DNA from 3 places in the Isoptericola maris genome. Region 3 is predicted to be linked to each of the others. Evidence: riboswitches for the same ligand, from Rfam matches in the RefSeq annotation. Region 3 holds a riboswitch; each other region holds the start of a gene.
What was found. Region 3 has a riboswitch for thiamine pyrophosphate ahead of thiO (glycine oxidase ThiO). Riboswitches for the same ligand answer to the same signal wherever they lie in the genome.

Region 1 (9,924 bases), on a different contig from region 3:
CGGGCGCGGGCCCGCTCGCGCGTTGGCGGACTACCAGCAGGCCGCGACGGAGCTCGCCATGCTGCACCGCCGACGCGCCCTCGGTCTGGTGCCCGACGACGCGTTCGTCGCGCGCCGCGACCCCCTCCTGCTCCTCATGCACCATGCCCGTGCGGTGTTCGCGCTGCCCGCCCTGCCGCGTCCTGCCTGGCGAGGCTGACCGTCCGCGCTGGTCAGGAGGAGGCTTTCGTCCTGCCTGTCGCTTCGCCGAGAACGCGGTGACGGTCAGGGCGAGTCAGCCGTTCAGCAGCGTGCACCGCATCATGGATGGGCCAGGCGCTAGCCCGCGGTGTGGTCGACCCCGCCTCCCGAGGCGCTCCGCCGGAGGCCGAGCGCGATCGTCGCGCCGACGGCCACGTGCTCGGCGACCAGGAACCCCACGGCCTCCCGTGTCGCCGCGCCCAGCGGGCCGGCCAAGGAGCCGAGCAGCACCACGCCGCACAGCACGAGCCACACCCGGTCACCGCCGCCGGGCAGCCGCCGCAGCAGCGCACGCACGCCCCAGCCGAGCAGCCCGGCCGTGAGCCCGGCCACGACGACGTCGACCAGCCCCACCTCGCGCAGGCCGCCACCGGTCCTCGCGACCAGCTCCGCGCCGCTCACGGTCGCCACCGTCCACACCACCGCAGCGACCGCCGCGGCCAGCGGCGGTACGCCCCACGCCGGGGTCCGACGGCGGAGCACCCCGCCGCGCCGCCCGGTCCCGTTCCCGTCCGGAATCATCCGTCCCGTCGTCTGATGGGTCATCGTCCCGTCTCCTCCCGCCGGCGCTGCCGGTCCGTCCTCGGATGCTGTCGGTACCCAGCGTGCGAGCCCCGGGGCGACCTGCGCCTCGGCCGGAGGGAGGTCGCTGCCGGGACCTCCGTCGTCGGGCACCCCGACCGGAGCCGGGGACGCCCCCGACCTTCGTCGGTGTCGGGACCCGGCGGGCAGCCGTAGCGTTCCTGCCATGCACGTCCCTCCCGCGACCCTCCCGCGACGCCTGCTCATCGGCGCCTGGCTGGCGATCGCCGCGCTGACCGCCGTGGTGGTCGTGACCTCGAACCTCGACGTCCGCACCGGGCTGCTCCTCGACGTCTCCGTCGCGCTGGCGGCGCTCGGGCTGACGGCCCTGCTGTTCACTCGGCACACGGTCGCCGCGGCACTCGGGCTCGCGGCACTGGCCGCGCTCTCCCCCGCCGCGACGCCTGCCGCCACGGCCGCGACGCTGCAGGTGGCCCGGAGCCGCCCGATCCGCACCGCCCTGCTCGTCGCCGTCGCCGGGACGCTGGGGCACGCCGTCCAGGCGCTGTGGCACCCCGTCCCCCTCCCGCTCGTCTGGTGGCTGCTGTGCGACGTCGCGGTGCACGCCGCGCTGCTCGGCTGGGGGGCGTTCTGGCAGGAGCGGGCGCTCGTGCTGTGGTCGCTGCGCGACCGCGCCCGGCGTGCCGAGGCCGAGCAGGAGCAGCGGGTGGCCGAGGCTCGCACGGCCGAGCGCACCCGGATCGCGCGCGAGATGCACGACACCCTGGCCCACCGGCTCTCCCTGCTCGCGGCGACCGCCGGGGCGCTGGAGTACCGGCCCGACGCCGACCCGGCAGCGCTCGCCGCGGCGGCCGGCCGCGTGCGTTCCGGCGTCAGCGACGCGCTCGAGGACCTCCGCCAGGTGATCCGCCTGCTGCGCGCGGACGGCCTCGACCACGCACCGGACCTCGACGACGTCGCGGGCCTCGTCGAGGAGGCGCGGGAGGCCGGGAGCGCCGTCTCCTACGACGCGCCGGCAGCCGGTTCCGCCGAGGTGCCACCGGCCGTGCGGACCACGCTCTTCCGCGTGGTCCAGGAAGGTCTCACCAACGCGCGCCGGCACGCCGCGGGCGCGGCCGTCCGGGTCGAGCTCGAGATCGGACCCGGTGAGGCCACGGTGCGCGTGGCCGACGACGGCGGACGGCCGGGCGCACCGGGCGACGGACCGGGCAGCGGCACAGGGATCGTCGGGCTGCACGAGCGGGTGACGCTCCTCGGCGGCCGGTTCGACGCGGGCCCGCGTGCCGGCGGAGGTTTCACGCTCGCGGCCTGGCTACCGTGGGACCGATGACCGATTCCCCGCAGCGCAGCGTGCGCGTCGTGCTCGTGGACGACGACGCGCTCGTGCGCGCCGGTCTGCGCCTCATGCTCGACGGCGCCGACGGCATCCGGGTGGTCGCCGAGGCGGCGGACGGCGGTGAGGTCCCCGGTGTGCTCGACGCCCACCCGGCGGACGTCGTCCTCATGGACCTGCGCATGCCCGGCGTCGGGGGGATCGACGCGACGCGCACCGTCCGGGCGCGGCCGTCACCGCCCGCCGTCGTCGTCCTGACCACCTTCGACACGGCCGAGGAGGTCGGCGGCGCCCTGCACGCCGGCGCCGCCGGCTACCTCCTCAAGGACATGCCGCCCGCCCGGATCGCGGCCGCGGTCAGGTCGGCCGCGGCGGGCGAGCCGGTGCTGGCGCCCGACGTCGCACGGCGGCTCATGGAGACCGTCGCCGGTACCGGCGGTGCCCGGGAACGGGCGCACGCGGCCCTGGGGGCACTGACGGCCCGCGAGCGCGACGTCGCCGCGGAGCTCGGCCGGGGCGCCTCCAACGCCGAGATCGCGACCCGCCTCCACCTCAGCGTGCCCACGGTCAAGGCGCACGTCTCCCAGCTCCTGGACAAGCTCGGCCTGGAGAACCGCACCCAGGTGGCGCTGCTCGTGCACGACGCGCAGGGCTGAGCGCCGCGGCGCCCCGTCGTCATCCTCAGCCGGGCACGACGGCGCAGCCCCGCGGGTCCAGCACCAAGCCCACCTTGTCGTCGGCCGCCGGCACGCTGCCGTCCGTGAGGGCGACCAGCCGCTCCTCGCCCGCACCCAGGTCCGCGTCCACGGTGACCTCGGTGCGACCGCGCCGGAACGTGGTCGCGACGACGACGCCGTGCCGCACCTCACCGCCCACCGACGCGCCACCGGAAGCGCCACCCGAGCCGCCGTCGACCACCCGCAGGCCCGCCGGACCGACCGCGAGGAGACCGTCGGCGTGCGGCAGGAACGTCTGGTACCCGAGGAACTCCGCGACCTCGCGCGTGGCGGGTGCCCGCCACAATGCCTCCGGCGCCGCGACCTGAGCGAGCCGGCCCGCCGACATCACCGCCACCCGGTCCGCCACCGTGAACGCCTCGTCGTGGTCGTGGGTGACGAACACCGCTGTCGTGCCCGTCGCGTGCAGGACAGCCCGGATCTCGACGGCCAGCCGCTCGCGCAGGCCCCGGTCGAGGGCCGAGAGCGGCTCGTCGAGGAGCAACAGCCGCGGCCGGGGGGCCAGGGCGCGCGCCAGCGCCACCCGCTGCTTCTCCCCGCCCGACAGCTCGGCCACCGGTCGCCCGCCGAACCCCGTGAGCCCCACCAGGGCCAGGAGCTCGGACACCCGCTCGGCCCGCTCCGCCCGCGGCCGGTCGGCCAGCCCGTAGGCCACGTTCCCCGCGACGTCGCGGTGCGGGAACAGCTGGCCCTCCTGGAACAGCAGCCCGAACCCCCGACGGTGCACGGGCACGCCCGCCAGGTCGGCACCGTCGAACGCCACGGAACCCGCCGCCACCGGCTCGAGGCCGGCCACCGCCCGCAGGAGCGAGGACTTGCCGCAGCCGCTGGGCCCCAGCAGCGCCAGCACCTCGCCGGCCGCGACGTCGAGCGAGACGCCGTCGACCGCCGTCGTGCCCGCGTGCCCGCGCCGCTGCCCGTAGCGGACGACGACGTCGCGCACGGCCAGGCCGGCACCGCGCTCCTGCGAGACCGTCATCAGAACTCCCCTCCGCCGCCGTCGCCACGCATCCGTTCCGCCACCATCATGACCGTCGCGGTAAGCAGCGCCAGCACCACCGACGCCGCGAGCGCCATCCCGTAGTTCTCCGCGCCGGGCTGCCCGACGAGCCGGTAGATCACCACCGGCAGCGTCGCGGCGTCCGGCCGGGCCAGGAACGACGTCGCGCCGAACTCCCCGAGCGACACCGCGAAGGCGAACCCCACGGCGAGCCCCAGCGACCGCGCCGCCAGGGCGAGGTCCACGCTGGCCAGCACCCGGCCCGGCGGCGCGCCGAGCACCGCCGCCGTCTCCCGCAACCGCGGGTCGATCGCCCGCAGCACCGGCAGCATCGTGCGGACCACGAGCGGGATGGCGACGACCGCCTGCGCGATCGGCACCAGCAGCCCCGACGTGCGCAGGTCGACGTCCAGACCCAGCGGCCGGTCGAGCGTCAGGAGGAACCCGAACCCGACCGTCACCGCCGACACCCCCAGCGGGAGCATGAACACCGCGTCGAGCCCCCCGACGGCGCGCCGCAGGCCGCGCGAACGCGGCCGGCGCGAGACGACCAGCACCACCAGCCCGCCGACCACCACGGCGATCAGCGTGGCGAGGGCCGCGATCCGCAACGAGTTCGCCGTCGCCTCCCACACGGTCACGGTCAGCGCGTTGCGCCCGCCCGTCGTCCCCAGCGCGACATAGTTCGCGAGCGACCAGGCGCCGTCGGGCCCCCGGAACGACCGCAGGACGAGACCCGCGAGCGGGAACGCGACCAGCCCGCAGACGACGACGGCGGTCGCCACCGCGGGCAGCACGTCCCGGACGGAGCGCAGGTCCAGCGGATGGGCGCCCGACCGCTCGCCCGTGAGCTGCAAGGCCCGCTCGCGGCGGGCACGCAGGCGGCCGCTGACCAGCAGCGCGGCCACGACCACCACGAGCTGCAGCACGCTGAGCACGGCCGCGGCACGCAGGTCCAGGAACTGCGTGGTGCGGATCCAGATCTCCGTCTCGATCGTGCCGTACCGCATGCCGCCGAGCACGAGGACGACGCCGAACGCCGTCGAGCAGAACAGGAAGACGACCGACGCCGCCGAGGCGATCGCCGGACCCAGCGCCGGCAGCGTCACCGTGCGGAAGGCGCGCCACGGCGTCGCACCGAGAGCCCGCGCAGCCTGCTCGGCACGGGGATCCAGCCGTTCCCACAGCCCGCCCACCGTGCGGACCACCACCGAGTAGTTGAAGAACACGAGCGCGACCACCACGCCCGCGAAGCTCTCCTCCCACCCGAGCCACCCCAGCGGCCCCGACGGCGTGAACAGGTGCCGGAACGCGACACCGACGACGACGGTCGGCAGCACGAACGGGACCGTCACCAGCCCACGCAGCAACGTCCGACCGGGGAACCGGCACCGGTACAGCAGGTAGGCGCCCGGGATGCCGAGCAGCACGCTCAGCACCGTCCCCACGGACGCCTGCGCGAGCGTCTGCCCCACCACCCGCCACGTGCGCGGCTGACCCAGGACCTCCGCGAAGCCGGAGAGGTCGAGCGTGCGCCCGCCCGCGCCGTCGTCCGCGAAGAAGCCCTGGACGACCAGCGCGACCACCGGCCAGGCGAAGAAGACGGCGAGGAACACCAGAGGGACACCGACCGCGGCCCCCCAGCCCAGCCACGCCTGCCGGGGTCGGAGCCGCAGGCTCACCCGGAGTTGCGTCGGGTGACCCTGCGGCTCCGCTCCGGGCGAGTGTCTTGCTCCGCTGCGCCCCTCACCCTCGCGTCGCCTCCGGCTCACCCGGGTTTGCGTCGGGTGACCCTGCGGCTCCGCTCCGGGCGAGTGTCTTGCTCCGCTGCGCCCCTCACCCTCGCGTCGCCTCCGGCTCACCCGATGACCGTGGCCGTCCACTGCTCGATCCACTCGTCACGGTGCGCCGCGATCTCCTCCGCGGCGACCTCGTGCGGCTCCTCGGCGAGCGGCGCGAACTGCTCCCACTCGGTGGGCAGCTCCACGGACTCGTCCGCGGGATACATGTACATGCTGCCCGGGACGTCCGCCTGCACCGGCCCCGACGTCAGGAAGTCGACCAGCGCCCGGGCGCCGTCCGGGTTGTCGGACCCCGCGAGGACGCCCGCATACTCGACCTGGCGGAAGCAGGTGTCCAGCAACGCCGCGGTGGTCGAGGCGCTGCCGTCCTCGGTGACCGTGGCCGCCGGCGACGTCGCGTACGACAGCACGATCGGTCGCTCGCCGCCCTCGCCCCCGCCCGAGAAGTCGACGTAGTACGCGTCCGACCAGCCGTCCGTGACGCGCAGACCGTTGTCCGCGAGCTCGGCCCAGTAGTCCTGCCATCCGTCCTCGCCGAACGCGCTGACGGTGGCCAGCAGGAACGCGAAGCCGGGCGACGACGTCGCCGGGTTGGTGACGACGGTCAGGTCGGCGTACTCCTCCTCGGTGAGGTCCTCGAAGGTGGCCGGCGGCTGGATGCCCGCGTCCTCGAACCAGGCCGTGTCGACGTTGAGGCAGACGTCGCCACGGTCGATCGGGGTCAGGGCCACCAGGCCCGGCTCCGCCTGCGCGGTCACCGACGGGTCGAGGTCCGTCGGCGTGTAGGGCTCGAACACCCCCGCCTCCACGGCGCGTGACGCGAACGTGTTGTCCACGCCGTACACCACGTCCCCGAGCGGGCTGTCCTGCGTCAGGACGAGCTGGTTGACCAGCGTGCCCGCGTCGCCGGCGGCCACGTGCTCGACCTGCAGCCCCGTCTTCGACTCGAAGGACTCCAGCAGCCCGTCGCTCAGGGCGAAGGAGTCGTGGGTGACCAGCGTGACGGTGCCCGAGAGCTCGCCGTCGGTCGACGACCCACCGGACTCCCCCGGGGCCTCGCTGCCCGAGCAGGCGGCCAGTGCGGGCAGCAGGCCGACAGCGGCGACCGTCGCCAGGGTGCGGCGGGTACGGATGATCATTCGTCCTCCTCAGACGGATCTGAAGGGGGGCCGTCGTCCATGTCCACGGACGACGGGATCGAGAAGCCCGACTTCCTCCACCGGTGCTAACCGGGTCAGGTTCGAGGGTCTGCGGAGATCCGCACTCTCAGCGCTCGGTGGCGCTCCCCTGTCGTTCCCTCCGAGCCTACACACCGTGCGCACGCTACGGTGGTGACGTCCGTCGGGCGGACCCCTCGCGAGCCTCGCCCGATGCCGCCGTCTGGTACTGGAGGATCCGTGGATCACCTTGAGCTCTCCCCGCAGTCCGAGCCCTCGCTGGGCCTCAAGATCGGGACGGTCGCGGCGACGTTCGCGGCCGGGTGGGTCGCGCAGAAGCTCATCAAGGTGATCTGGGAGAAGGCCACGGGGAACGACGCCCCGATCGACCTGGACGCGGACGACATCCCGATCGTGCAGGCGATCACGTTCGCGGCCGTCACCGGCGGCGTCGCCGTCCTCGCCCGGCGGCTCGCCCGGCAGGGCGTCACCAAGGCCGTGGACCGGCGGGCCAAGCAGGTCTCCGTGGTCTGAGGCCCGGACCGGCGCAGGCGCGCTCAGCCGCGGGTGCGCTGCCGCCGTCGGGCCAGCTGCGCCTCGTGCCCACGAGGCCGCTCCACGGTGTGGACGGCGGCCAGGGCCGCCTCGAGCCGCACCGCCGGGTCGCCGTCGGCGCCGGCCATCGCCTCGACGATCTGAGCGGCCGCAGCCTGCAACGGGATCTGGGCCCGTGCAGCCGCCTCGCCGAGCTTGTCGCCGGCCTCGGCCTCCGCGATGCCGTGCACCACCATGAACGCACCCTTGGCCTGCTCGACAGCAGAGGCCGACACCATGGCCCGTCCCACGGCGCGCTGGGACTCGCGGTCCAGCGCCTCACGGGTCACCGGGCTGACGTCCAGCACATAGCCTGCGACGTGCGTGATCTCGCCGTCGTCGGTGAGGTGCGCCTGCCCCGTCACCACGACCGTCCGCGCCTTCCCGTGCGGGTCGACGATCCGGTGGGCGCTGCTGAACGGCCGTCCCGACCGCATCGCCACCACGGCGGTCCGGGAGACCCGGCTGCGATCGTCGGGGTGCGTGCGAGACCTCAGCGCGTCCATGCTCGGCTCGATCTCGCCCGGCTCACGCCCGTGCATCCGGTACACCTCGTCGGACCACCAGGTGCGGCCGGAGTCGAGCTCGACCCGGTACCGGCCCACGACGAGCTGTACACCCGCTGCGAGAACTTCGGCCGCGCCGGCCAGGCCGGCACCCCCGACGGTGCGGTGCGACGACGAACCGCTCATGACATCTCCCCCGGGTTCCGGGCTCAGCACCCGGTCAGGACTCGTGTGCCGCCCACCGTACTCCCGAGGCCCAGAACTGCCACCTGAGGAGGCGTTCCGTCATCCGACGGGGGCCGCGTCGGACGCTTCCTCGTCCCCTGCCCCGGACGACTCGGCGGCTGCGGCAGCACGCTCGCTGCGGTGCGCCCGGACCGAGTAGACGACCGCACCAACCCAGACGGCAGCCACGACGGCGAGAATCACCGTCGTCGCGGCACTGCCCACCGACACCAGGTCGGTGCGGAGCAGCGTGCGCGTGTTCGTCAGCACGATGACCCCACCGACCGCGGAGCCCAGGACGCGCGGCGGCACCCACCGGACGATCCAGGCAGCGATCGGTGCGCCGATCAGCCCGCCGATCAGCAGCGCGATCGCCCAGGAGCCGTCGATCCCGGCCGTCCCGAGGCCGACGAGGAAGCCGAGGCTGGCCGCCACCGCGACGAAGAACTCGCTGGTGTCGATCGAACCGACGACCTTGCGGGGCTCGAGACGTCCGCTCGCGAGGATCGCGGGGGTACCGACGGGCCCCCAGCCGCCCCCGCCGGTGGCGTCCATGAACCCGGCCACCAGGCCGAGCGGCGTCAGGAAGCGGCGGCGCAGCGGCTGCCCGATCCGGTCGGTGCGCAGCCCGCGGAAGGTGAACCGGAACAGGACGTAGACCCCCAGGCCGAGCAGCAGCACCGACATGAGCGGGCCGGCGATCTCCGTGGAGAGCCAGGACAGGAACGTCGCGCCGGCGAACGCGCCGACCGCGCCGGGCAGGCCGATGCGCGCCACGACCCGCCAGTCGACGTTGCCGAAGCGCCAGTGCGATGCACCGGAGGCGAGCGTCGTCCCGATCTCGGCCAGGTGGACCGTGGCCGAGGCTGCGGCCGGGTTCGTGCCGATCATCAGCAGCAGGGTCGTGGAGGTGACCCCGTAGGCCATGCCCAGGCTGCCGTCGACGAGCTGCGCCCCGAGTCCGACGAGAGCGAGCAGTACGAGAGTGGGCACGAGAGCCTCCGACGTGGGAACGACGAGTTACTCGACATACCCTATCGGTCCCATCGGTTTAATGTCGAGGGGTGTCTCGGGAACGTCGCACCGAGCGTGACCCGGGCGGCTCCGACGGAGCCGTTCCGTCAGGGGTTCTCCCACGCCTCGTCGTCGTCCACCAGGAGACGGATCTCCGCCGGGATCGTCCCCGTAGCGAGATCCGCGAGAGTCACCTGGGACAGCACCGCCCGAACGTTCGCGCGCAGCGCCACCCAGACGTGCAGCAGCGATGCGGCAGACCCCGAGTAGTCCAGGTCGGACGGGCGCTGGTCGCGCACGTACACCAGGGGGCCGTCCACGGCCCGGACGACGTCGGCCACCGAGACCTCGGCTGCGGGCCGGGCCAGGACGTACCCGCCGCCGGCCCCGCGGCGGCTCGCCACGATGCCCTCACGGCGCAGGTCACGAAGGATCGCCTCGAGGAACCGGTGCGGCACCTGCTGGGCGGAGGCCAGAACCTCGGCTGACACGGGATGCTCGTCGGTCGCGGCCGCCAGCTCCACGGACGCGCGCACTGCGTAATCAGCCTTTGCCGAGATCCTCACCCGTGCCGCCTCTCAGCCTGCTCCGCCATCGGTCTCCTTGCCGGTCGATCAGCGACGGACACCGACGACCTGCCCGAACATGATAGGTCCCATCCAGTGGGAAGTTCCGTCGGGGGGATGCAGCGAGGCCCCCCGCACCGTGTGGTGTGGGGGGCCTGGCTGTGAAGGGTGTCCGGCGGCGTCCTACTCTCCCACCCCGTCTCCAGG
Region 2 (9,924 bases), on a different contig from region 3:
GGGTTCGCGCCGGAACGCCTGGACCGCCCGCATGCCCGTCATGGTTTCGACGAACTTCACGATGAGCCGTGCCGACGCGCCGCGCTGCTCGCGGTAGTGGAGCTGCGAGCGCCGCTGGAACCAGCGGGTCAGCAACCAGGCGGGCACGAGGGCGACCGTCAGCACCAGCCCCGACCGCCAGTCGACGACGAACAGCGCCGCTCCGGTGAACACCATGAGCATCAGCGAGGACACCACGCCCGTCAGCCCGCCGTCGAAGAGCTCGCGGAGCGCCTCCAGGTCGGAGGTCTGGCGGCTGATGACGCGACCCGAGGTGTAGGACTCGTGGAACTCGAGCGAGAGCCGCTGCGTGTGCCGGAAGACCCGGCGACGCAGCTCCAGGAGCACGCTCTGGGCGACGCGGGCCGCGGCCCGGACGTACGCGCCGGCGCACACGCCGCCCAGCACGGCGGCCGCGAGGTACGCGCCGCCGATGGTCACGAGCCGACCGGGGTCGCCGTCGCGCAGGGCGGGCAGCGCGGTGTCGATCCCCGCCTGGACGAGGAGCGGCCCTGCCACCTGGCCGAGCGTCCCGACCACGATCAGGAGCCCCGCCCAGGCCAGCGGGCGCCACCGGGGACGCAGCAGCTCCCCGAGAAGCCGGAGCGAGCGGCTGCGTACCGCGCGCGATGTCGTCCGGTCGAGCTGGGACACGTCGTCGGTGTGGACGTCGCGGGGCGCCCAGCTGTCGGGCGTCGTGGTGCGCGGCGCGGTCATCGGGTCGCCTCCGTCGCGTGGTCGTGCTCGCCGCTCTTCCAGTCGGCTTCGAGCGAGGCGATGACATAGCGGTAGTGGTCGTCGGAGGCGAGCAACTCACGATGCGTCCCGACCGCCGTGATGCGCCCCGCGGACAGGACGGCGACCCGGTCCGCGAGCGCCACCGTCGACGGCCGGTGGGCGATGACGAGGCTGGTGGTGCCCTGGAGCACGTCTCGCAGGCCAGCCGTGACGGCCTCCTCGGTGGTGACGTCGAGGGCGGAGAGCGGGTCGTCGAGGACGAGCACGCGGGGCCGGGCGGCGATCGCCCGGGCGAGGGCGAGGCGTTGTCGCTGGCCGCCGGACAGGGAGAGCCCTTCTTCGCCGATGCGGGTGTCGACGCCCCGCGGCAGGTCGTGGACGAAGCCCGCCCGGGCGACCTCGACGGCCTCGTGCAGCCGCTGCTCGCGGGCCTCGGCGGGCAGGTCGTCGTCGACGCCGAGGAGCACGTTGTCGCGCACCGACGCCGAGAACAGCGTCGGGTCCTCGAAGGCGACGGCCACGGCACGTCGCACGTCGTGCCGGGACAGGTCGCGCACGTCGTGGCCGTCGATCTCGACGGCGCCCGTGGTCACGTCGGCGAGCCGCGGGACCAGCAGGGCGAGGGTGGACTTGCCGGACCCGGTCAATCCGACCAGCGCCGTCGTCGTGCCTGCCGGCAGCTCGAGGTCGACGCCGTCGAGCACGGGCGCCGGGGCGTCGGCGTACCGGAAACCGACGTCGCGCAGCACGACGCGGCCCTCACCCTCGCCGAGGTCGACAGGGTCGGCCGGGTCGGTCAGCGGGTTCGGGGTGTCGACCACCTCGAAGAAGCGGTCGACGGCGGTGCGGGCGTTGAGGGTCATCGACAGCGTCATGCCGAGGTCGACGACCGGGCCGTTGATGACGGCTGCCGTGAGGAAGAACGCGACGAGGGCGCCGACGCTCAACTGCCCCTCGGCTGCCAGCCAGATGCCGAGGATCAGGCAGACCGCGAGCGTGAGCTCCGGGACGAGCTGCAGGGAGGTGGTCACGGTGGCCTGGTTGCCGGCCTTGCGGATCTCCGTGCGGCGCAGCTCCTCCGCCTGCCCGGAGAACGACTCCAGCGCGTCGTCCCCGCGGCCGAAGGCCTTGAGCACCCGGATCCCGTGCACCGACTCCTCGACGGTGTTGGCCAGGTCGCCGGACTGGTCCTGCGAGAGCCGGGCGATGACGCGGTAGCGGCGCGAGAACCGGAACGCGATGATCGTCACCGGGACGGCACCGGCGAGGTAGACCAGTCCCAGCCACCCGGCGGTCGTGAGGAGGAGGGCGACACCGACGGCGATGGTGACGGTGCTGACCACGAGCTGCAGCAGCCCGAACACGAGCCATCGCCGCAGGAGGCCCAGGTCGGTCATGGAGCGGCTCAGCAGCTGACCCCCTGGCCACCGGTCGTGGAACGCCGCCGGGAGCTGCTGCAGGTGACGGAAGAGCTCTGTGCGCAGCGCCGCCTCGACCCGGGTGCCCGGGTACATCACGAGGTTGCGGCGCAGGAGGATGAGGCCGGCCTCGGTGATCCCGAGACCGAGGACGGCGAGCGTCGGCCACAGCAGCGCGGCGTAGTCGTGGTCGGCGACGCCCTGCGCGAGCGGCCCTTCCACGAGGCGCTGGAGGACCCGCGGGATCGCCAGTGCCGCGAGGCTCGCCCCGAGGGAGGCGACCAGACCGCCGACGAGGCGTGGTAGCGCCGGACGGACGTAGGGCAGCAGCCGCAGCACCGAGGCGACCGTGCCGAGCTGGGAGCCGGCGGGCGCGGGGCGTTCAGGAGAGTCGGGTGGCATCGCTCACATCATCCCACCGAGCATCGACATGCTTGCCCGGGGCATGATCTGCGGGTGACCCGCTTCGACCTCGCGCACTGGGATCTCTACAACGCCCGCCAGACGGGACGCGCTCCGCGGCAGCTCTGCCGTGACCTGCTCACCCGGGCCGGGGAGGGGGCGGGCCGCCAGGCCGTCGACCTCGGTGCGGGAAGCGGGGTCGAGGCCACGGCTCTCGTGCGTGCGGGCTGGCACGTGCTCGCGGTCGACCCGGCCCCGGGCACGGCCGACCTGGTGCCCCGCCTGGTGCCTCCGGCGCTGCGCGCCGGTCTCGAGGTGCGCGTGGCCACCGTCCAGGAGGCGCTCCCGCTGCCGAGCGCCCACCTCGTCCACGCCTCCTACGCGCTGCCCTTCGTCCCGCCGTCGGACTTCGCGCGCGTCTGGGAGGGCGTCCGCGGCGCCCTCGCGCCGGGCGGCTGGGTCGGCGTCACGCTCTTCGGCGAGCGCGACGAGTGGGCTACCGACCTTGCGACGGCGGACGCGCTGACCTTCCACCACGAGGAGGACGTCGGTGAGCTGATCGACGGCCTGGACGTGCTGGTGGTCGACGAGCGCGAGCACGACGGTCCCTCGTTCGGCGGCCCCAAGCACTGGCACACCTTCGAGGTCGTCGCGCGCAGGCCGGCCTGAGCCACCCGTGGCCGACCGTCCCGGCCGCTCCCGGATGCCCGTACGATTCCCGGCATGGATGGCGTGCAGCTGGTCGGTGTGGTGACGGGCGTGGTCTTGGTGGTCGTCGCAGGCTTCGCGCTCGCGCTCCGGGGCCGCCGAGGACGTCGACGGGAGGCCGCCGAGACCGAGCTCGCCCGTCTGACGACGGCCGCCGGGTCGGCGCTGGTCCGCACGGACGAACGTGCGCGGCTGGCCGAGGACGAGCTGTCCTTCGCCGTGGCCGAGCTCGGCGAGCCTGCCACCGCGGAGGCCGGACCAGCCTTGCGGCAGGCCAGAGAACACCTGCGCGAAGCGTTCCATCTCAACCAGCTCCTGCACGACCACGTGCCGGACACCGACGCCGAACGCCGGGCGTGGTCGGGTCGCATCGTGGAGCTGTGCGGCGCCGCCGGCACGGCGCTCGACGACCTCGACGCCACGCTGACGGCGCGGCGCAGCTCCGCCCGGGCCACCCCGCAAGCGGTCGACCGCGTCGAGGAACGCATCGAGACCGTGCGGGGCGCGATCGACCCGGCACGTGACGACGTCGAGCGACTCCATGCCGACTACACGGAGCACGCGCTCGCGCCCGTGGCCGACAACCCGGCCCAGGCCGGACGCCTCCTGGACTTCGCCGCCCGGAGCGCAGGCGCCGCCCGGCGCAGGCTCGCCTCCCAGCAGGTCGCCGAAGCGGCAGCGGGGACGCGCGCGGCCGAGGACGCCCTCCACCGCGCCGAGGGCCTGCTGTCCGCCGTCCATGACTTCGAGTCGGAGGCACTGCGTGCCGAGGCTGCCCTCGGCGCACTGGTCGCCGAGTCCCGCACCGAGCTCGCCCAGGCCCGCGCCATGCCGGCGACCCGCCGCGAGGGCGCCGTCGACCTCGCGGCGGACGCCCTGTCCGAGACGTTGCGGACCCTGCCCGCGCCCGGGGCGCCGACCGACCCGATCGCCACCCTGACCCGGCTCCGTGAGGCCAACACCGCCTTGGACGACGCCGTCCGTGACCGGATCGAGCGCGACGAACGCTCCCGGCGAGCAGCAGCGCAGCGCGGGCCCGCGCTCGACGACGCGGCGCGCCAGGTCGCGGCGGCACGCTCCGTCGTGGACGACTACCGCGCGCCGGTCGGCCCCGACGCCCGCACCCGGCTCGCCGCGGCCGAGCGCGAGCTCGCCGCGGCACGGGACGTCACCGACGCCGAGGCAGCGGTCGACGGAGCGCGCCGCGCGTCCGCCCTGGCCACCGAGGCCGCCGACCTGGCACGCCGAGACGTCGCGCATCCTGGCCCGCAGCCGTGGGAAGGACACCGTCGGCCCGCGTCCGGCCGCACCGGCTCCGGAGCGTTCGGCGCCGTCCTGGGTGGCATGGTGCTCGGCGGCATCCTGGACGAGATCGGCGACCTCGGCGACCTGTTCGACTGACCCTCCCGTGCCGAACGTCATGGTCACGCCCGCTTTGGCCGGTGAGAACGGTCCGGACCACGACGTTCGGCGTTGCTAAGGACTCTCGACGAGCACCCCGCGCAGCGCCCAGAAGTGGTCGACCGGGCCGCAGCCGCTGCCGACCTCGAGCGCCGTTCCCGCGACGACGGCGTCCGTCAGCCAGGCCTTGGTCTCCCGCAGCGCTCGCTCCCACTCGCCGTGACGGGCGTAGCGCGTGACCAGCCCGCTGGACAGCGAGCACCCGGTACCGTGCGTGCTGGTCGTGGGGACGCGCCGGCCCGGCAGCTCGGCGACGACGCCGCCCGGCCCGACGAGCGCGTCCGGCACCTCGTCGCCGGGCAGGTGACCGCCCTTGGCCACCACGAGCACGTCGTGCCGGGCGGCCAGCCGGGCAGCCTGACCGAGGACGCCCGTCCAGGTCGTCGCGACGGGCGTGCCCAGCAGGACGGCCAGCTCGGGGACGTTGGGCGTCACGACGTCCGCCCGGTCGAGCAGCCGGCGCACCGCGTCCTCGGCGGCGCGGTCCAGCAGACGGTCCCCCGAGGTCGCGACCATGACCGGGTCGACGACGACGGGGGGACCGTCGACTCCCGCGCCGTCGTCCAACCACCGGGTGACGACGTCGGCGACCGCCGACGACGCCAGCATCCCCACCTTGATCCCGTCGAGCGCGACGTCGGCACGCAGCGTGTCGAGCTGCGCGGCGAGGAACGACGGGGGCGGTACGTGCACGGCGCTCACCCCTCGGGTGCTCTGCGCCGTCAGCGCCGTCAGCGCAGCCATGCCGTAGCCACCGGCTGCCGCGATCGCCTTCAGGTCCGCCTGGATGCCGGCCCCCCCGGACGGGTCCGAGCCCGCGACGGACAGCACCCGCGGGACGGGGCGCGGGCGCCACGGCGATCCGTGGCGGGTGGGCAGGGTCGACGGCATGGGCGACATCCCTTCGTCAGTGCGGACTGCATCAGGTTCGACGGGTGTGATCTCAGCTCCCGGTGGGCGCACCCCGTGTCGTGGGACCACCGTAGCCTGCCGCCACCAGGGCCTGAGACGGTGTCTCGGGCTCGCGCCGCCGGCACCGGACCGGCGATCTTGCCGATGCCACCCGGCGGGCCGGCACCGCACGCTATTTGGGCAGCAACGGCTCCCGCCGGGGGCCCCGTCAGAGAGGACGTACGATGCAGCACTCACCGAGCACCTCCCGGACCCGCCAGCGGGTGACCGGCATCCTGGCCTCGCTCGCCGTCGCCGTGGGCGTCGGCATCGCCGCCGGCCCCGCCGCCCAGGGCGCGGACAACCCCCACGAGCGTGGCCCGAACCCGACCGAGTCGAGCATCGAGGCGTCGCGCGGCAGCTACTCGATCTCCGAGCGGAACGTCTCCAGCCTCGTCTCGGGCTTCGGTGGCGGCACGATCTACTACCCGACCACGACGCGCGACGGCGACTTCGGCGCCGTCGTCATCTCGCCCGGCTACACCGGCACCGAGCGGACCATCTCGTGGCTGGGTCCGCGGCTCGCGTCCCAGGGCTTCGTCGTCCTGACGATGGCCACGAACTCGATCTACGACCAGCCCGACTCCCGAGCCCGCCAGCTCCAGGCGGCCCTCGACTACCTCACCGACTCGAGCCCGGTCGCCGACCGGATCGACGCCGACCGGCTCGCGCTCATGGGCCACTCGATGGGCGGCGGCGGCACGCTGCGCGCGGTGGACGACAACCCGGACATCAAGGCCGCCATCCCCATGACCCCGTGGCACGTGAAGAAGAACTGGTCGTCGGTCAGCACCCCCACGCTGATCTTCGGCGCCGAGTACGACTCCGTCGCCCGGCACGAGACGCACGCCGAGCCGTTCTACGAGTCCTTCGACCGAGACCTTCAGAAGGCCTACCTGGAGCTGGACGGGGCCAGCCACTTCGCTCCCAACAGCTCCAACACGACGATCGCGAAGTACTCGATCTCCTGGCTCAAGCGGTTCGTCGACGACGACACGCGGTACACGCAGTTCCTCTGCCCGGGACCCTCGACCGGGTGGTTCTCGGACGTGGAGAAGTACGAGAGCTCGTGCCCGTTCTGACCCGGGCCTGACCTCGTCCCGACCGGGACGGCGGACCTCGACGGCGGGCGGGCGCACCCGATGCGTCCGCCCGCCGTCGTGTGCGGTGGCACACCGCGGGGACCGGGCACCCGTGTCCCGGCACAAGGACGAGTGGCGCGACCGTGCGGTCGACCTAGCCTCTCGGCATGCAGACCACCGCGATGCGAGGGCACACCGAGCTCGCCCGCGGGCTCCGGCTCCATGCCGACGGTCCCGTGCACGACGCCTACGCCAGCCTCAGCCTCGCCCGGTCCGAGCTCGGCGAGCAGCCCGGGGCCGCGCTGATCGCCACGCTGGCCGCCGTCAACGCCGCGTGGAGCGCGGGCGACCATGTCGCGTGCGTGGAGGCGCTGACCACGGCCCTGGGTCAGGCCGCTCTCGACGGCGCTCCCCGGGACTACCTGACCGGGATGCTCGCACTGCTGCACGGCCGGACGTCGGAGGCTGCCGGACCACTGCGTCGGGTGGTGCGCGGCGCGCTCGCCGGGCACGATCCCGAGGCGCTCCTGCGTGGCGCGGCCGCCGCACTGCTCACCGGAGACGTCCAGGACGGGTGCCGCGCGGGGGCCCGTGCGCTGGCCGCCGCTCGTGCGGCCGACGACCCCGCGCTCGTCGCCCGCGCCACCGAGTACGTGGCCTACGCCGAGCTGCGAGCGGGACGCCACGCGCAGGCGCGCGAACACGCGCTGACGGGGCTGCGCGCCGCGGAGCAGTCACGTCGCGCCAACACGGCGGCGCACCACCACGCGGTGCTGGCCCTGACGGCGGCCGTGCAGGGACCTTCGGGGGACGTCGTCGACCATGCCACGACGGCCCTGGCGACCGCCGGCCGCCACGGGCTCACCCAGCCGGTCACGCTGGCCGAGTGGGCGCTCGCCCGGACCGAGCTCGTCGAGGGCCGGCCCGCCGACGCGGCGAGCCGGCTGGTCTCGCTGCTGGCGTCGGCCGAAGGCGCACACTTCGCGCTGCGCGGCCTGGTGCTGCCGACGCTCGTCGAGGCGGCCGTCGGAGCCGGCGACCATGCCACGGGTCGCGCCGCACTGCCGGAGCTCGCCAGGTGGAGCCGCACGGCGTCCGACCCGCAGGGCCCGGCCCTGCTCCTGCGCTGCCGCGCTCTGCTCTGCTCCACCGAGGCGGAGGCGGACGCCCTGTTCCGCGAGGCCCATGCCGCTCACCTCGAGGCCGGCGGCCGCTTCGAGAGCGCGGTGACCTTCCTGCTGCACGGCCGACGGCTCGGCCGCCACGGGCGACCGAGCGACGCCCGCGAGCGCCTGCGCGACGCGCTGCTGCTCTTCGAACGCGGTGGCGCCGACCCGTGGGCGGACCGCACCCGCACCGAGCTGCGGGCTGCCGAGGCCGCCGGGGCGACCTCGGTTCCCGACGTGCTCACCGGCCTCACCCCGCACCAGCTTCGGATCGCCCGCCGTGTCGCCGCCGGGGAGACCAACCGGGAGATCGCCGAACGTCTCTCGGTGAGCGTGCGCACGGTGGACTGCCACCTGCGCAACATCTTCGTGCTGCTCGGCATCCGCTCGCGCGTCGAGCTCGCGCTGCAGGTGCCGCCGAGCACCGGCGCCGCGGCGCAGTAGAGACCGACCAGGCGGTATGTCATGCTGTGACCTGGCGGGACGACACCGGCGTCGTCCGCGAGGAGGATTCATGCCCGACGTCACCACCCTGACCGCGGCCCCTGCTCCGCGAACGGGCACGCACGGCGGCACCACCTGGTCGCGGCACCGGGCCGTCGCCTCGCTGCTGGACGGTTCCTGCCTGCTGGCCAACCTGCGGCCGGCGGCGATGGCCCTTGCGATGCCGGTCACGGGCCGCTACCAGGTGGTCGCCCTCGAGGCGCCCGGGCAGGCCGGGCTCGCGACGGGACGCGCGGTCGTCGGTCGTCGTGCCGCCCAGGTGCACTGGCACAGCTCGCGTCCCGTCGAGCTCGGGATCGTGCGGCTCGACGACGCGACGACCGTCCCGACGGCGCACGACCGCCTGCCGGCCGGCGTCCGCCTCGGGATCGGGCTGCCCGTGGACGGGCTGGCCGCGCTCGCCGACAGCCGCCGGCAGGCCGAGACCGCGCTGGACCTGTGCCCGCCCGACGGCGGTGCAGCACGGCTGGCCGAGCATCTTCCCGCCGCGCTGCTGGGCGCCGACCCCACCCTGGCGCGCCAGATCCGCGACCAGGTCCTGGGCGTGCTCCTCGACGCGGTGCAGCCCGACCAGGAGATGCTGCTGGAGACGTTCGCGACGTGGTTGGCCACCGACGGGTCGGCCAGGGAGACCGCGAGGCGGCTCGGCTGCCACCGCAACACCGTGACCAACCGGCTGCGCCGGCTGGAGCGTCTCACCGGACGCCGCGTGGACCGGCCCCGCGACCTCGTCGACCTGACGCTCGCGCTGCACGCCCACCGCAGCCCGACGACTCACGGCGGCCGTCACACCTGACCCGCGGCTCCTGGCGTGGAGCCGGGGGTGACCTGCCGCAGCGCGTCACCGAGGGTGACCACGCCGACGAAGCGCGACCCGTCCATCACGACGGCCAGCTGCTCGCTGGCCCGGCGCATCCCGGACAGCGCCTCGTGCACGGGCTGGTCCGTCGGGGCCACGTAGGCCGGCCGGGCCAGCTCACGTGCCGGCCGGTCGAGCGGCTCGAGGAGCGTGTCCCGCACGTGCACGACCCCTGGCGCGCCGTCGTCGGACTCGACGAGGATGCGCAGGTGGCCCGAGCGGCGAGACATCGCCTGCACGTCGGCCACGGTCGCCGTCGTGGCCACCGCCGTCGGCCGGGCACCGGTGCCCACGAACGACGACACCTGTCGGGTCGTCAGGTCGAGGGCACCGGCCAGGGGGCTACGGATCGACGCGTCGATCGTGCCGACCTCCGCCGAGTGCTCCACGAGGTGGCGGATGGTCGCCGCGTCATGCCCCCCGACGGCGGCGCGGTCCACCGGCTGCACGCCGGTCGCGGCCACCAGCCGGTTCGCGACGGCGTTGATCCACAGCAGCAGGGGCCGGAAGGCCCATACGAACGCCCGCGCCGGCGGCGAGACGAGGATCGCCGAACGCTCCGGGTGCGCGATCGCCCACGACTTGGGCGCCATCTC
Region 3 (9,924 bases):
CCGCCCCGTCCCTCCCGCCGCTCGTCGCGCCCGGTCCCGAGCTGACCGCCGAGCAGATCAGCCGGTTCGCCCGGCACCTGTCCCTGCCCGGGATCGGTGTCGAGGGCCAACGGCGGCTCGCGGCGGCTCGGGTGCTGGTGATCGGTGCCGGTGGCCTCGGCAGCCCAGCGCTGCTCTACCTTGCGGCGGGAGGCGTCGGCACGCTGGGCGTGGTGGACGACGACGTCGTGGAGACCTCGAACCTGCAGCGCCAGGTCCTGCACGGCACCGGCGACGTGGGGCGGTCCAAGACGGCTTCCGCCCGCGAGGCCGTGGCCGACGTCGCCCCGCACGTCACCGTCATCGAGCACCGCGAGCGTCTGACCTCCGCGAACGCGGTCGACCTGCTGCGGGGCTACGACCTCGTGCTGGACGGGGCGGACAACTTCGCGACGCGCTACCTGGTGTCGGACGCGGCGGAGATCGCGGGCGTCCCCGTCGTCTGGGGCGGCATCTACCGCTACCAGGGCCAGGTCGCGACGTTCTGGGCGGCGCCGCCCGGGGACGGCGGCGCGCCGGAGGGCGTGACGTACCGTGACGTCTTCCCCGAGCCGCCGCCGGCCGCGCTGGCCCCTGACTGCGCCACCGGCGGGGTGCTCGGTGCGATGTGCGGCACGATCGGGTCGATCATGGCGACCGAGGCGATCAAGCTGATCACCGGCGCCGGCCGCACGCTGCTCGGGCGGCTCGCGGTCTACGACTCGTTCGACCTCACCTGGCGCCACCTGGACGTCCGCCCGGACCCGTCGCGGGAACCGGTGACCACCCTGCCCGACGACGCCGCGTACGCCACGTTCTGCGGGCTGACCCCGGCCGAGGTCCCCGACCAGGATCCCGTCACCCCCGCAGCGGTGGCTGCCCTGCGGGCGGCCGCGGCAGCCGGCGACGGCGCCGATCCGTACATCGTGGACGTGCGTGAACCGTGGGAGGTGGAGATCGCGTCCGTCGCCGGGGCGGACCACGTCAACCTGGGCGAGCTGCTCGGCCCGGCCCGGGACGACGCCGTCGTCCACGTGGCCGCCCGTGCCCAGGGACGCCCGGTGCACGTGCTGTGCAAGGTGGGCGGTCGCGCCTCGCGGGCCGCTGCGGTGCTCCGCGACGCAGGGCTGCCGGCGCGCGTGATTGCCGGCGGCATCCTCGCGTGGTCCCGCGACGTGGACCCGTCCGTCCCCGTGTACTGACCGGCCGCGTTCGGCAGTTCCAGCCCTGTTCGGCAGTTCAAGGTGCCGAACAGGGCAGGAACTGCCGAACAGGGCGACGTCAGAGGGCCAGGTCGAGCCGCCCCTCCGGCGACGACGACGCCAGCGCGCGCTCGCGCCGCGGGATCCGACCGGCACCGACCGCCAGGTGCCCCGCCTCGACGGCCAGCCGCATGGCCCGGGCCATCTGCACCGGATCCACGGCCCGCGTGACGGCGGTGGCGAGCAGCACCCCGTCGCAGCCGAGCTCCATCGCGAGCGCGGCGTCCGATGCCGTCCCGATCCCCGCGTCGAGGATCACCGGCACGGAGGCGGCCGCCGCGATCGCCTCGATGTTGCGCGGGTTGAGGATGCCGAGACCCGACCCGATGGGCGCACCCAGCGGCATGACGGCGGCGCACCCGACGTCCTCCAGGCGCCGCGCCACGATCGGGTCGTCCCCGCAGTAGGGCAGCACGGTGAAGCCGTCGCGCACCAGCTCCTCGGCGGCCTCCACGAGACCAAGGGGCTCGGGCAGGAGCGTGACGTCGTCCGCGATCACCTCCAGCTTGACCCAGTCGGTGCCGCACGCCTCCCGGGCGAGCTGCGCGGTCAGCACGGCCTCCCGCACCGAGAAGCAGCCGGCGGTGTTCGGCAGCGCGCGGATCCCCAGCCGGTCCAGCAGCCCCCACATCGAGGTGTCACCGGCTGCCGCGCCCGGCGTCGGCCGTGCCACCCTCCGCATCGCGACCGTGGTGAGCTCGGTCCCGGACGCGACCAGCGCGTCCTCCAGGGCCAGCAGGCTCGGTGCGCCGCCCGTGCCCATCACGAGGCGGGAGCCGAGCTCGACGCCGGCGATCGTCAGCACGCCGCTCACCCGCCCTGCACCGCGGTGACGACCTCGACGCGCGCCCCGGGACCCACGGTGGTGGACTCCCACGCGCCACGCGGCACGACGGCGTCGTCGAGCGCGACGGCGACGCCCTGCGGCACGCCGTCGACGACGGAGCCCGGCACCAGGCGTGCGACGAGGTCGGTCACGGGCACCGGCGCGTCCAGCGGGTAGGGCTCGCCGTTCACGACAGCGTGCGGGGCTGGCAGGGTCTCGGCCATCTCAGGCTCCTTCGAGGACGGGGGCGAAACGGTCGGGGTCGGCGACGCGCAGGGCGTCCGGCAGGGCGGCACCGGTCAGACCGGCGACGACGGCCTCGGCCGTCAGCGGTGCGAGGAGCACCCCGCCACGATGGTGGCCCGTCGCCAGGTGCAGGCCCGGCGTGGCCGTCGGCCCCACGAGCGGCAGGTTGTCGGGGGTGGCGGGTCGCGCCCGCAGCGTCGCCTCGACGAAGGCGGCCTCGTCGAGGGCCGGCACCAGCGCCCGGGCGTCCCGCAGCAGCGCGAACACTCCCCCGGCCGACGGGCGGTGGTCGTCCGGGCCCTCCTCGCTGGTGGCGCCGACGACGACCTCCCGGTGCTCCGCCGTCGTCCCCGGACCTGATCCCGTCCCGGGCTCCCGCGGCACCACGTAGACCGGGCGGCCCTGCACCCGGCCGCGCACGACGTGCCCGGGGGCGGACCCGGGCGGAGCGTCGAGCCGGAGCGTCTGGCCCCGCACCGGCCGGACGGGCACGTCGACCAGCTCGCCGGACCGCCACCCGGCGGCCAGGACCACCGCCCCGGCCCGGTGCAGCGTGCCCGCCTCGTCGAGGACACCGACGACGGCGCCCCGGTCGCGTTCGAGGCGCACGGCGGCACGCTGGACGACGGCGGCACGGGGGTGGGCGTGCAGGGCGACGTCGAGCGCGGCCCTGGTCGCGCGCGGGTCGGCGACGTGGTCGCCCGGCACCCAGGCGGCTCCGGCGACGTGGTGCCCGAGGAGCGGTTCGCGGCGCCGTGCCTGGGCACCGGTGAGCTCGTCCGGCTGCACGCCGAGCTCGGCGTGCAGGGCGAGCCAGCGCCGCAGGTGCGCGACGTCGTCGGCGTCGTAGGCCGCCACCAGCGTGCCCGTCTCGCGCAGCCCCGAGCCGAGGCCCGTCGCGCGCAGGAGGTCAGCCGCGAAGCGGGGCCATGCGGCGAGGCCGGCCAGGCCCAGACGGGCGAGGGCGGACTCGCCGAACCACGACTCGCTGACCGGTGCGAGCATCCCGGCGGCGGCGTGCGTGGCGCCGTCCCCCGGGCTCGGGTCGAGCAGGACGACCGTCAGACCGGCCTCGACGGCGCGCCAGGCGACCGCCGTACCGACGATGCCACCGCCGACGACCACGACGTCCGGCAGCGTCCCAGGCGTTCTCATGCGTGCTCCCTTCGCTGGCATGACCCAGATCAGGTTCGACGGTCGGCGGACCTCGCCCTCTCAGCCCCGACGGGGCTCCCGTGCTGCGGCCACTGTACTGCCGCGTGGTTACGCTGGCGGCCGTGTCCCCCTCCACGCCGTCCGCCGACGCCCGCACCCGGCTCGCCGACGCCCGCCTGTACCTGTGCACCGACGCCCGGTCCTCGACCGCCGACCTGGAGGACTTCCTGCACGCGGCCCTGCGCGGCGGTGTCGACGTGGTCCAGCTCCGCGACAAGTCTCTGGACGCCGCGCGCGAGCTCGAGCTGCAGGAGCTCGTGGCGGGCGTCGCCACCGCCCACGGTGCGCTGTGGGCTGTCAACGACCGGGCCGACGTCGCCTCGCTGGCCGGGGCGCCCGTGGTGCACATGGGCCAGGGCGACCTGCCGACGTCGGCGGTGCGCAGCCTGCTCGGGACCGGCCCCGTGCTCGGACGCTCCACCCACTCCGCGCGGCAGGCCGCGGCCGCCGACGCGGACCCCGGCGTCGACTACTTCTGCGTGGGGCCGCTGTGGGCCACGCCCACCAAGCCGGGACGGGAGGCTGTCGGGCTCGACCTGCTGCGCGAGGTCGCGGCGTCGGACCCGGCCACCCCCTGGTTCGCGATCGGCGGCATCGACCGCGAACGGCTGGACGCCGTGCTGGACGCCGGTGCGCGGAGGGTCGTGGTCGTGCGCGCGATCACGGCGGCGGCCGACCCGGAACGGGCCGCGCGGGAGCTGCGTGCGCGGCTCGTCGAGCGGCTGCAGGATCAAGACGGCACGAAGTGACCTGATCGGCAGCTCGGACTGCCGACCAGGTCACCGTCCGCCGATCGGATCCGACGTCGGCTACCCGGCCGGCAGGCCCGCGATCCCGGTACCCACGGGGTCGTCCTCGCCGTCGCCACGCGGCCGACGTCGCGAGCCACGCGTGCCGCCCGCCATCTCGTCGCGCACCAACCGCACCCACAGCGCGACCGCGAACAGCCCGAACACCCACCACTGCAGGGCGTAGAAGAAGTTCTGCAGGTTCACGTCGGTGCCACCCTCGAGCACGGGGCGCGGCAGTGGCGCGGGACCCCCGGCGTCGGCGGGCACCTGCTCCGGGGACGAGCCGGTGTGCACCACGTAGGCGGTGTAGATCGGTCCGTCCCACGTGTTCGCCAGCGCGCTGGAGGCGATGTCCTGGGTCAGCGGCGGGCCACCGGGGTTCTCGGGGACGGTGCCGGTACGCACCGTCGACTCGGAGGCCTGCAGCCAGCCGTGCAGCGACACCTCCCCCGCCGGGACCTCGAGGGCCGCGTCCCCGGGCGTCGGGGAGTCGACCCAGCCGCGCACCACGGGGAGCACGGGCTCCCCGGACAGGGCCGCCCACGACGCGCCGCCCGTGCCGTCGTCCGACACGCGCAGCGGGGTGAGGACCAGATAGCCGTCGACGCCGTCCAGGGACCGCCCGGTGACGAGCATCTGGCCCGCCGGCTCGTACGTCCCGGTGACCTCGACCTCGCGCCCGACCAGCTCGCCGGGGAACGAGGACTGCGGTACGAGCACCTCGCCGAGATCGACGGGTGCCGCCGCGGCCGCCTCTGCCGCCTCCTGCGCGGCGGCGAGGTTGGCCCGCTCGTACGCGCGGTCGATCTGCCAGACGCCCAGCCGGCCGCACACGGCCGCAGCGGCGAGGAAGATCAGCAGGATCACGATCATCCGCGGCTGGCGGGCGACCGCCCAGAAGGATCGGCGCACAGGCGGGTTCGGCACGGGGCCACGGTATCGGTGCCCGCGGCCTCTCCTGGAATCGCGTGGCGAAGGTCACCGTGCCGCGCGGCGGGCCGCTCGTGTCTCACGCTGCGCCGGGGACCGCCGTGCGATGGAATGAGCACGAGCATGATCGTCCCTCTGCCCGTAGGAGCGTCAGATGAGCACCTCGACCGCCGATCCCACCACCTGGCCCGCCACCGGAGTCGCGGAGCTCTCGGACACGGACGTCGAACGTCTCGACCAGTGGTGGCGTGCCGCCAACTACCTGTCGATCGGCCAGATCTACCTGCTCGACAACCCCCTGATGCGCCGGCCCCTGGACCGCGACCACGTCAAGCCGCGGCTCCTCGGGCACTGGGGCACGACTCCGGGCCTCAACTTCCTCTACGCCCACCTCAACCGCGTCATCCGCGAGCGTCAGCAGTCCACGGTCTACGTCGCCGGCCCCGGTCACGGCGGTCCCGGGCTCGTGGCGAACACCTACCTCGAGGGCACCTACTCGGAGATCTACACCGACGTGACCCAGGACGACGAGGGGATGCGCCGGCTGTTCAAGCAGTTCTCGTTCCCCGGGGGGATCCCCTCGCACGTGGCGCCCGAGACGCCCGGCTCGATCCACGAGGGCGGCGAGCTCGGGTACGCGCTGTCGCACGCCTACGGCGCCGCGTTCGACAACCCGGACCTGCTGGTGGCGGCGGTCGTGGGCGACGGCGAGGCGGAGACCGGCCCGCTGGCCACCAGCTGGCACTCCAACAAGTTCGTCAACCCGGCGCAGGACGGCGTCGTGCTGCCGATCCTGCACCTCAACGGCTACAAGATCGCCAACCCGACGGTGCTGGACCGCATCAGCGACGACGAGCTGCACGCCCTCATGGTCGGCTACGGGCACACGCCGTACTTCTTCACGGGCGGGTTCGACGGCGAGGACCACGCGGCGGTGCACCGCCGGTTCGCCCAGCTCCTCGACGAGGTGATGGACCACATCGCGCGGATCAAGGCGGACGCCCGGGACGCGTCGCCGGGCGAGGAGCAGCGCCCCGCGTGGCCGATGATCGTCTTCCGCACACCGAAGGGCTGGACCTGCCCGCCCGAGATCGACGGGAACAAGACCGAGGGCTCCTGGCGTGCGCACCAGGTGCCGCTCGCTAGCGCCCGCGACACGCCGGAGCACCTCGAGGTGCTCCGCGACTGGCTGGAGTCCTACCGGCCGCACGAGCTCTTCGACGACGACGGCGCGCTGCGGCCCGAGATCGCGGCGGAGGCTCCGCAGGGCGAGCTGCGCATGGGCGCCAACCCGCACGCGAACGGCGGGCTGCTGCTCAAGGACCTGCGGCTGCCCGACTTCCGCGACTTCGCCGTCGACGTCCCCGAGCCGGGGGCCGCCCTGGCTGAGTCGACCCGGGTGCTCGGCAGCTGGCTCACCGAGGTGATCCGCCGCAACCCGGAGAACTTCCGCATCTTCGGACCGGACGAGGTGGCCTCGAACCGTCTCCAGGCCGTCTACGACGTCACCGACAAGCAGTGGAACGCGGAGTACCACGGGCCCGACGTCGACCAGCACCTCGCGCGCGTCGGCCGCGTCATGGAGATGCTGAGCGAGCACCAGTGCCAGGGATGGCTGGAGGGCTACCTCCTGACGGGCCGGCACGGCCTGTTCACCAGCTACGAGGCGTTCATACACATCGTCGACTCGATGTTCAACCAGCACGCCAAGTGGCTCAAGGTCACCAACCACATCCCGTGGCGCCGGCCGATCGCGTCGCTCAACTACCTGCTGTCCAGCCACACGTGGCGCCAGGACCACAACGGCTTCTCCCACCAGGACCCGGGCTTCATCGACCACGTGGTCAACAAGAAGGCCGAGATCGTGCGGGTCTACCTGCCGCCGGACGCGAACACCCTGCTGAGCACCTACGACCACTGCCTGCGCAGCCGCCAGTACGTCAACGTGGTGGTCGCCGGCAAGCAGCCCGGACCCCAGTTCCTGTCCATGGACGCCGCGATCGCCCACTGCACGCGCGGGCTGGGCATCTGGGAGTGGGCCGGCACGGAGGTCCCGGGCGAGGACCCGGACGTGGTGCTCGGCTGCGCGGGCGACATCCCCACGCTCGAGGTCCTGGCGGCCGCCGACATCCTGCGCCGCGAGCTGCCGGACCTCAAGGTCCGCGTCGTCAACGTCGTGGACCTCATGCGGCTGCAGGACGAGCGGGAGCACCCGCACGGTCTGGCGGACAAGGACTTCGACGGGCTGTTCACGCCCGACCGGCCCGTGATCTTCAACTATCACGGCTATCCGTGGCTCATCCACCGCCTGACCTACCGCCGCAACAACCACGGCAACATCCACGTGCGCGGTTACAAGGAGGAGGGCACCACCACCACGCCGTTCGACATGGCGATGCTCAACGACATCGACCGGTACCACCTGGTGCTCGACGTCATCGACCGGGTCCCCGGGCTGGGCTCCACGGTCGCCGGCCTGCGCCAGCGGATGGTCGACGCGCGCCTCGCCGCCCGGCAGCACACCCGCGAGCACGGCGAGGACATCCCCGAGGTGCGCGACTGGGTGTGGCCCGACGCCGGGCAGACGGCCACGGAGGAGGGCGGTCCGATGTACGACGCCGGCACGGCCACCGGCGGTGACAACGAGTGAAGCACGTCCGGGAGTGACCAAGCCGACGCCCCGCAACCGGTGCGCCGTCGTCGTGCATGCGATGGAATGGGCGTGACGTCCGACGCGAGCGAACAGGCAGGCAGTGAGCACACGCAGCATCTACATCGCGTCCCCCGAGGGGGACACCGGCAAGTCGACGGTCGCGCTCGGGGTGCTCGACCTCCTGGTCCGCCAGGTCCAGCGCGTGGGCGTCTTCCGAGCGGTCTCCCGGGTCCCGGAGCGGCCGGCAGCCGACGGCGGCACGGGCGTACGTGACCACGTCCTGGAGATGATGCTCGCCCATGACGGCATCGACCTGGACTACGCGGACGCCGTCGGGGTCACCTACGACGACGTCCACGCCGACCCGGACGGGTCCCTGGCCAGAATCGTGGCGCGGTACCACGCCGTCGCCGACCGGTGCGACGCCGTCGTGGTGCTCGGCACCGACTACACGGACGTCTCGGGAGCGACCGAGCTGGCGTTCAACGCGCGGGTGGCCGCCAACCTGGACGCCCCCGTGCTGCTCGTCGTCTCCGGCCGCTCGCGCGGGATCGACGACGTCGCGACCCTGACCCGGCTCAGCGTGGCGGAGCTGCGGGCGAGCCACGCCCAGCCGATCGCCGTGGTCGTCAACCGGGCCGAGGACGCCGTGACGGACGCGCCCACCGCGGTGCGCGAAGGGATCAGCGGCGAGGACCTGCCGACCTGGGTCATCCCGGAGGAGCCGTTCCTCGGCGCGCCGACCGTGGCCCAGCTCGCCGACGCCGTCGACGGCACGCTGCTGCTCGGCGACCGTGACCTCCTGGCCCGCGAGGCCCTCGACGTGATCGTGGGCGCCATGACGTTCGAGCACATGCTCGGCCACCTCGCGGACGGCACCGTGGTCATCACGCCCGGGGACCGCACGGACGTGCTGCTCGGGCTGCTGTCGGTGCAGGCGGCGCAGCGCTTCCCGTCGCTCGCGGGGCTGATCCTCACCGGCGGGTACCGCCCGTCGGGCCGGTCCGGGCAGCTTGCGGCCGCCCTGGAGCCGCACGTGCCGATCATCGCCACCACGATGGACACCTACGAGGTGGCCGGTGTCGCGGCGCGGACCCGCGGCGCGATGACGGCGACGGCGCAGCGCAAGCACGACGTCGCCCGGGCCATGTTCGAGCAGCGGGTGGACGGCGCCGAGCTGCTCGCCCGCCTCGCCGTCGAGCGCACCCCCGTGGTCACCCCGCTCATGTTCGAGCACGAGCTGGTCGAACGGGCCCGCGGCGACCGCCGGCGCGTGGTGCTGCCCGAGGGCGGCGACGACCGCATCCTGCGTGCCGCCTCCACGGTGCTCGCCCGCGGCATCGCCGACCTGGTGATCCTCGGCGACGAGACGACGATCCGCGCCAGGGCCACCGAGCTGGGCCTCGACATCGACGCCGCCGAGGTGCTCTCCCCCACCGACGCCGAGCACGTGGAGCGGTTCGCCGCCGAGTACACCCGGCTGCGAGCGCACAAGGGCATGACCGTCGAGCGTGCGCGGGAGATCGTCACCGACGTCTCCTACTTCGGCACGATGATGGTCCACCTCGGGCTGGCCGACGGCATGGTCTCCGGGGCCGCGCACACCACCGCGCACACGATCCGTCCGTCGTTCGAGATCATCAAGACGAAGCCGGGCGTGTCCGTGGTGTCCTCGGTGTTCCTCATGTGCCTGCCCGACCGGGTGCTCGTCTACGGCGACTGCGCGGTCAACCCGGACCCGACGGCGGAGCAGCTCGCCGACATCGCGGCGTCGTCGGCGGCCACGGCCGAGCAGTTCGGCGTGCAGCCGCAGGTCGCCATGCTGTCCTACTCGACCGGCACCTCCGGCACCGGCGCTGACGTCGACAAGGTGCGGTCCGCCACGGACCTGGTGCGCGAGCGCCACCCCGAGCTGAGCGTCGAGGGCCCGATCCAGTACGACGCCGCGGTGGACGTCTCGGTCGCGGCCTCCAAGCTGCCCGA

Region 1: it holds a riboswitch for thiamine pyrophosphate, as region 3 does, so the genes downstream of both, ACH5HR_RS13915 (thiamine ABC transporter substrate-binding protein) here and thiO (glycine oxidase ThiO) in region 3, are expected to answer to the same signal.
Region 2: it holds a riboswitch for thiamine pyrophosphate, as region 3 does, so the genes downstream of both, thiD (bifunctional hydroxymethylpyrimidine kinase/phosphomethylpyrimidine kinase) here and thiO (glycine oxidase ThiO) in region 3, are expected to answer to the same signal.

Annotation. Positions count from the first base shown of each region.
Region 1 is NZ_JBLUNY010000010.1:193-10,116, reverse strand. Features, by position in the region: gene ACH5HR_RS13945 (PrsW family intramembrane metalloprotease) at 1-199, shown strand, start outside; gene ACH5HR_RS13940 (DUF6069 family protein) at 319-786, opposite strand; gene ACH5HR_RS13935 (sensor histidine kinase) at 989-2,113, shown strand; gene ACH5HR_RS13930 (response regulator) at 2,110-2,772, shown strand; gene ACH5HR_RS13925 (ABC transporter ATP-binding protein) at 2,798-3,832, opposite strand; gene ACH5HR_RS13920 (ABC transporter permease) at 3,832-5,529, opposite strand; gene ACH5HR_RS13915 (thiamine ABC transporter substrate-binding protein) at 5,712-6,794, opposite strand; TPP riboswitch at 6,850-6,954, opposite strand; gene ACH5HR_RS13910 (DUF4235 domain-containing protein) at 7,053-7,346, shown strand; gene ACH5HR_RS13905 (PAS domain-containing protein) at 7,370-8,098, opposite strand; gene ACH5HR_RS13900 (sulfite exporter TauE/SafE family protein) at 8,198-9,130, opposite strand; gene ACH5HR_RS13895 (RrF2 family transcriptional regulator) at 9,259-9,717, opposite strand; rRNA gene rrf (5S ribosomal RNA) at 9,888-9,924, opposite strand, start outside.
Region 2 is NZ_JBLUNY010000001.1:229,572-239,495, reverse strand. Features, by position in the region: gene ACH5HR_RS01135 (ABC transporter ATP-binding protein) at 1-756, opposite strand, end outside; gene ACH5HR_RS01130 (ABC transporter ATP-binding protein) at 753-2,597, opposite strand; gene ACH5HR_RS01125 (class I SAM-dependent methyltransferase) at 2,652-3,266, shown strand; gene ACH5HR_RS01120 (hypothetical protein) at 3,321-4,706, shown strand; gene thiD (bifunctional hydroxymethylpyrimidine kinase/phosphomethylpyrimidine kinase) at 4,782-5,657, opposite strand; TPP riboswitch at 5,649-5,743, opposite strand; gene ACH5HR_RS01110 (alpha/beta hydrolase family protein) at 5,903-6,799, shown strand; gene ACH5HR_RS01105 (LuxR C-terminal-related transcriptional regulator) at 6,967-8,409, shown strand; gene ACH5HR_RS01100 (PucR family transcriptional regulator) at 8,480-9,265, shown strand; gene ACH5HR_RS01095 (CNNM domain-containing protein) at 9,256-9,924, opposite strand, start outside.
Region 3 is NZ_JBLUNY010000009.1:35,136-45,059, forward strand. Features, by position in the region: gene ACH5HR_RS13215 (ThiF family adenylyltransferase) at 1-1,220, shown strand, start outside; gene ACH5HR_RS13220 (thiazole synthase) at 1,300-2,094, opposite strand; gene thiS (sulfur carrier protein ThiS) at 2,091-2,330, opposite strand; gene thiO (glycine oxidase ThiO) at 2,332-3,507, opposite strand; TPP riboswitch at 3,496-3,599, opposite strand; gene thiE (thiamine phosphate synthase) at 3,630-4,316, shown strand; gene ACH5HR_RS13240 (SURF1 family protein) at 4,377-5,285, opposite strand; gene ACH5HR_RS13245 (phosphoketolase family protein) at 5,443-7,938, shown strand; gene pta (phosphate acetyltransferase) at 8,042-9,924, shown strand, end outside.